DNA from 2 places in the Roseateles sp. genome. Region 1 is predicted to be linked to the other one. Evidence: predicted binding sites of a transcription regulator. Region 1 holds the regulator's gene; the other holds the start of a gene.
What was found. The regulator LexA, encoded in region 1, represses DNA repair genes until DNA is damaged. The targets are predictions, from matches to a motif close to ACTGTATNNNNATACAGT.

Region 1 (3,202 bases):
CTTGAATGGCGCGGCAACCGAGATTCGCAAGGATCTGGGGGTATAGCTCAGCTGGGAGAGCGCTTGCATGGCATGCAAGAGGTCAGCGGTTCGATCCCGCTTACCTCCACCACCAAACGCTGTTTGGAAGTGGCGCGCGATTCAGGATGTGATCAGGCAAGAAGGTTTAGTCCCCTTCGTCTAGAGGCCTAGGACACCACCCTTTCACGGTGACTACAGGGGTTCGAATCCCCTAGGGGACGCCAAGTTTGACAAGACTTGGCAGTGCTTGAAACAGCGCTGCGTAACTTGTTCGGTGTAGCGCAATATCGGTTTCGATGTTGTGGCTCATCTGGAGTGGTAGTTCAGTTGGTTAGAATACCGGCCTGTCACGCCGGGGGTCGCGGGTTCGAGTCCCGTCCACTCCGCCAACAATCTGATAAACCCCGCAAACGAGAGTTTGTGGGGTTTTTTCTTGTCCGATCGATACTCGCTCAATAGTTTCGCCTACTTGCTGTTTGATATCAGTTCCGTACCTGTGCAATATCCAATACAGGCAAGTGATTGGTGGAGATGACTTCACACCTGTGTTTAGATGGGTAACTTCAGAGTTGAAACTTCAGGTGACTTCGCCCTGTCCGAGCGCTCAGCCCAATTGACTGAACCTGTTTTGAAGTCGCCTCAAGCGTGTTGAGCCCAATAAAAAGAGCTCCCGCTGGGAGCTCTTTGCATATGCAAACTGACCTTCGCGGGTTCAAAGTTTCGCCCGCGGTCCTGCTGAATCGAGCGGGAGGCTCTCAGTTTGCCGCGTCACCCGAGTCTGAGTTTCAGCTGAACATCTGATTGCGGATCAAACCCACAGCCAAACCTTCGATGGCGAAACTTTCGTCATCCGCTGCCACTTGAATGGGTTCGAACTCTGAGTTTTCCGGCAGCAATTCGATGCCGCTGCGATTGCGTTTGAAGCGTTTGACTGTCACTTCATCGCCGATCCGCGCCACCACGATCTGGCCGTTCTTGGCCTCTGATGCTTTTTGCACGGCCAAAAGGTCGCCATCCATGATGCCGATGTCTTTCATGCTCATGCCTTTCACTTTGAGCAGGAAGTCGGGCTTCTTGGCGAACATGCTAGCCTCAACGGCGTAGTTTTGTTCGATGTGTTCCTGTGCCAGGATGGGGTGGCCGGCTGCCACGCGCCCAATCAGTGGGAGATTCAGCTGGGCTAAGCTGGCCAGCGGAAAGTCGAGTTGCTGGCGATCGCTGCTGCGTGTCGCGGCTCGGCCGCGCGCATATCCGGCCTGAAACTCACGTGCTTCTTGTGACTCGCGGGCATCACGTGCGGAGTTGAGCGCTCTCAATGTGTCAGACTTCAGCCGGATGCCGCGCGAGGTGCCGCCAACCAGTTCGATGGCGCCCTTGCGGGCCAGGGCTTGCAGGTGTTCCTCGGCTGCATTGGCGGAGCGAAAACCGAGCTCGGCTGCGATCTCGGCGCGGGTCGGTGGAGCGCCGGTGCGTTCGATGGCGGCTCGTACCAGATCGAGGATCTGCTGTTGGCGCGCGGTGAGTTTCGGGCTGTCTTCCACGGTGGTCATCCTCTGCTTGGAGCTTGAGTGCCTGAATATTTATCCAGTGACTGTATTTTCATCCAGGAAATCTAAAATTGCAAAGCAAGCCAGACTCAAATGCAGTGAATGAGCCAGTTTCAGCAGTGAATTCTGGCTTGGTTGTGATTCTCGGGACCGGCGGCACCATTGCCGGGACGGCCAGCGACGCCTCGGACAATGTCGGCTATCAGGCCGCCCAGCTCGGCGTGGGTCAGTTGATCGCCGCTATTCCACCGCTGGCTCAGCGCCGTCTGGAGGCGGAGCAAGTGGCGCAGCTGGACAGCAAGGACATGGATTTCACCACCTGGCAGCTGTTGGCCGAACGGGTGGCTTTCCACCTGGAGCGACCCGAGGTGGCAGGTCTGGTCATCACCCACGGCACGGACACGCTGGAAGAGACGGCCTATTTCCTGCAGCGCGTCTTGGCGCCGGGTAAGCCGGTGGTGATCACGGCAGCGATGCGCCCGGCCACGGCCTTGCAAACCGATGGGCCTCAGAACCTGCTTGATGCGGTGACGCTGGCTGCTGCGGGTTCAGCGCCGGGTGTTTTTGTGGTGTTTGCCGGCAGCATTTACTCCGCCGAACAAGTTCGCAAGGTCCACAGCTACCGCGTGGATGCGTTCGCGTCCGCTGATGGGGCGCGTTTGGCTGTGGTGGAAGAGGGTGTCGTGCGCTGGTTCGCGGCCCGACCGCAGCGCGATGCAGGTCCGGCGTTTGATCTCGCTCTTTTGCGGCGGTCAGCTCTGACTTGGCCGCGTGTGCAGATGGTGTTCAACCACGTCGGCGCGGATGGCTCGGTGGTTCGGGCCTTGTTGGCGCATGGTGTGGACGGGCTGGTGGTCGCCGGCACCGGCAATGGCAGTCTTTCTCAGTCGCTTGAGGCTGCGCTGCGGGAGGCACAGGCGCAAGGCGTGCGCGTGCTGCGTAGCACGCGCTGTGATGCTGGGCCAGTCACGGCGTCAAACGAGGCCTTGCCCAGCGCGGGCGCGCTGAGCCCGGTGAAGGCACGGATCGCACTGCTGCTGGACTTGCTCTCAAACCCAGCGCAGCGCTGAACCGCGCCCCAAGCTTCGGACTCAGGCCAGGGTCAGGGTGACGTCGATATTGCCGCGGGTGGCGTTCGAGTAGGGGCAGACCTGGTGGGCAGCATCCACCAGGTCTTGGGCCACGCTGCGGTCCACGCCGGGCACCGAGATATTCAGTGCCACCTGGATGCCGAAACCGGCGGGAATGGGGCCGATGCCGACATCGGCTGTGATGGACACTTCGGCCGGCAGGGCGACCTTCTTCATCATGGCCACATGCTTGAGTGCGCCGATGAAGCAGGCTGAATAACCGGCCGCAAACAGCTGCTCGGGGTTGGTGCCCGGGCCGCCGGCGCCACCCAGTTCCTTGGGCGTGGAGAGCTGCACGCTCAGCGCGCCGTCCGAGCTGGAGGACGTGCCTTGGCGGCCGCCGGTCGAAGTGGCGCGGGCGGTGTAGAGGACTTTTTCGATGGACATGATGCAGTTCTTCCTATCAAACAGAGGTGGCGGGAGGAATGTCGGCGTCCGCCAGCTGCTGGCGCAGCTCGTGCAGACGTCGAGTCAGGGAACTCAGTTCTTCCAGTGGGCAGGCGG
Region 2 (3,202 bases), 2.8 Mb from region 1:
TCATCCGCTTCGACCGGGCCGCGCAAAACACGCCGCACCGACTCGCCGCCAAAGCCGCGGCCGATCAGAAATCGGGCGTGCTTGGCCCGCGTGGCGGCATCCTCGGGCCATTGCCCGCCGAACTTGCGCTGCCAGACGGCTCGAGCGCGCTCGATCTCGCTGTCCTTGAGCAAGGCCAACTGGTCGCCGCTGAGCTGCAAGCCATGCTGGGCAAGCTCCAGCTTGATACGTTGGCTGCCGAAACGGGCAGAACGGGCGTGAATGCGGGCGTCAACAAAGCGCTGTTCGCTCAGATAGCCGCGCTCCTGCAGGAACAGCAGCAGGGCATCGACTTCGGCTCCGACGTCGGCATCGCCGCCATCGTCGGGGTCTTCGTCGGGGTTTTCGGCTTGACCCAGCGCATCGACACCTGCTTCTGAGCAGGGCTCCGGCACGAACCAAGCAGCCAGGCCTGCAGCAGGCTCAGCTGCGGCGGCTGCCTGGCGCTGCTGGGCCGCGCGCTGCTCGCGCGCAATGCGCAGCAGCTTGCGCCGCAGCTCCGCCCTGCTGTGCTCCCGCTGGGCCAGTAGCGCAATCGCGCGAGCCTTGAGGGAAAGGGGCTTGCCGGCTTTCATGCAAAGGAAGGGAGTGCCGTGAAAGTACAGGCGACCAAGAAGGAATAGCAGGCTATAGAGAGCCCGTGGTGCAAGAGCCCGAGCGGCGCATGGCACCGGGCTCTTGCCGCGCCCTCTTACTCAGCCGCGCCGCCGGCCTTGTTCATCGGCGCGACGCCGAGCGACTCGCGGATGCGGTTTTCGATCTCACGGCTGACATCGGGGTTCTCGCGCAGAAATTCGCGCGCGTTGTCTTTGCCCTGGCCGATCTTTTCGCCCTGGTAGGCATACCAGGAGCCGGACTTCTCGACCACCTTGGCGACCACACCCATGTCGATGATCTCGCCCTCGCGGCTGATGCCTTCACCGTAGAGGATGTCGAACTCGGCCGTCTTGAACGGCGGCGAGACCTTGTTCTTGACGACCTTGACCTTGGTTTCGCTGCCGATGACGTCATCGCCCTTCTTGATCGAGCCGATGCGGCGGATGTCCAGGCGCACCGAGGCGTAGAACTTGAGCGCATTGCCGCCGGTGGTGGTTTCGGGGCTGCCGAACATCACGCCGATCTTCATACGGATCTGGTTGATGAAGATGACCATGCAGTTGGTCTTCTTGATGGTGGCGGTCAGCTTGCGCAGGGCCTGGCTCATCAGGCGGGCTTGCAGGCCGGGCAGGGAGTCGCCCATTTCGCCTTCCAACTCAGCCTTGGGGGTCAGTGCAGCGACCGAGTCGATCACGATCAGGTCCACGGAACCGGAGCGCACCAGCGCGTCAACGATCTCCAAGGCCTGCTCACCGGTGTCGGGCTGGCTGATCAGCAGCTCCTGCAGATTCACGCCCAGCTTCTGTGCGTACTGGATGTCCAGGGCATGTTCGGCGTCGATGAAGGCGCAGGTGCCGGCCAGCTTCTGCATTTCGGCGATGACCTGCAGGGTCAGCGTGGTCTTGCCCGAAGACTCCGGGCCATAGATCTCGACCACGCGGCCGCGCGGCAGGCCGCCAACGCCCAGGGCAATGTCCAAACCCAGCGAACCGGTGGAAACCACCTGGATGTCCTCAATCACCTCGCCTTCGCCGAGGCGCATGATGGAGCCCTTGCCAAACTGCTTCTCGATCTGGCTGAGAGCGGCTTGCAGAGCCTTGGCTTTTTCGGTGTTGAGGGCTTTGACGGGGGCATCCATGATTCGTTCTCCTGAAAAGGGCTGGGCGGATTATGTCGCAATCTGTATGTTTGTACAGTAGTTTGACGATTGAACTTTGGCAAGCCGTATCAGCTCTTGCAATGTCATGGCTGAATCCTAGGTTGCTGCTGGCTCACTGGATGAGCCAGCAAATGTTGAAGTCAGAATTTGGATGGTCCTTGATTTCACCGCGCACAGCGAACTGCCATCCGCCGAAGCCTTGGCCCGCATCCCTAGAATGCGGGACCGAGCCCTCCCTGGCCATGAGTAATGGAGACTGACGCATGCGCATCCTGATTGCCGAAGATGACCAAGTCCTGGCCGATGCCTTGTTGCGCTCCCTGCGCGCTTCCGGCTATGCGGTGGATCAGGTCGGCAGCGGCACCGAGGCCGATGCGGCCCTCGCTTCGCACGAATTCGACCTGGTGATCCTGGACCTGGGCCTGCCGCGGCTGCATGGCCTGGAGGTGCTCCGCAAGCTGCGCGCACGCGGCTCCTCCATGCCAGTGCTGATCCTGACGGCGGCCGACAGCGTCGAGCAGCGCGTCAAAGGTCTGGACCTAGGCGCCGACGACTACATGGCCAAGCCTTTTTCTCTGCAAGAGCTGGAAGCCCGCGTGCGCGCCCTGACCCGGCGCGGCCTGGGCACCGCGTCCAGCGTCATCAAGCATGGGCCTTTGAGCTTCGATGCGACCGGGCGGGTGGCCTATATCAACGAGCAGATGATTGAATTGTCGGCACGCGAGTTGAGCTTGCTGGAAGTCCTGCTGCAACGCGCCGGCCGACTCGTCAGCAAGGACCAATTGGTCGAACGCCTCTGTGAGTGGGGCGAAGAGGTTAGCAACAACGCCATCGAGGTCTACATCCACCGCCTGCGCAAGAAGATCGAGCAAGGCCCAATCCGCATCGCCACGGTGCGCGGCCTGGGCTACTGCCTGGAGAAGATCCAGCCCGGCGCTTGATGCCCCTCGCTCACGACTGGAGCCCCGGCCATGGCGGCTGAAACCGGCCAACGCTCGCTGTTCGGCGAGATCCTGGATTGGATGCTCGCGCCGCTGCTGCTGATCTGGCCGATCAGCGTGGCCCTGACCTGGCTCGTGGCGCAAGGCATTGCCAGCCGCCCTTACGACCGCGAGCTCGGCGAGATGGCCCGCACCCTGGGCCTGCAAGTGGCCTCGGCCGCACCGCTGGCCGAGGGGCGCAGTGCGCGTTCGCGCTATGCCCTAGCGCCCGAAGCGGCCGCCCTGCTGCGCGCTGACGAAACCGACACGGTCTACTACCAGGTGCTGGGCCTGCGTGGCGAGCTGCTCAACGGCGACGCCAAGCTGCCCGTGCCGCCCGAGGACGATGTCATCGTGCCCTGGGAGCTGCATTTCCGCGACGAAGACATGGGCAGCGAACGCGTGCGCGTGGCCTACCTCTGGGTCG

Region 2: recA (recombinase RecA) is a predicted target of LexA. The motif match lies at 1,816-1,833, and genes of this name have one in related genera.

The regions. Positions count from the first base shown of each region.
Region 1 is NZ_OZ253537.1:3,829,535-3,832,736, reverse strand. Features, by position in the region: tRNA gene ACQY39_RS16525 (tRNA-Ala) at 37-112, shown strand; tRNA gene ACQY39_RS16520 (tRNA-Glu) at 170-245, shown strand; tRNA gene ACQY39_RS16515 (tRNA-Asp) at 334-410, shown strand; gene lexA (transcriptional repressor LexA) at 807-1,562, opposite strand; gene ACQY39_RS16505 (asparaginase) at 1,706-2,638, shown strand; gene ACQY39_RS16500 (organic hydroperoxide resistance protein) at 2,660-3,085, opposite strand; gene ACQY39_RS16495 (MarR family winged helix-turn-helix transcriptional regulator) at 3,102-3,202, opposite strand, start outside.
Region 2 is NZ_OZ253537.1:1,054,710-1,057,911, reverse strand. Features, by position in the region: gene ACQY39_RS04670 (regulatory protein RecX) at 1-614, opposite strand, end outside; gene recA (recombinase RecA) at 731-1,774, opposite strand; gene ACQY39_RS04660 (response regulator transcription factor) at 2,059-2,736, shown strand; gene ACQY39_RS04655 (sensor histidine kinase) at 2,767-3,202, shown strand, end outside.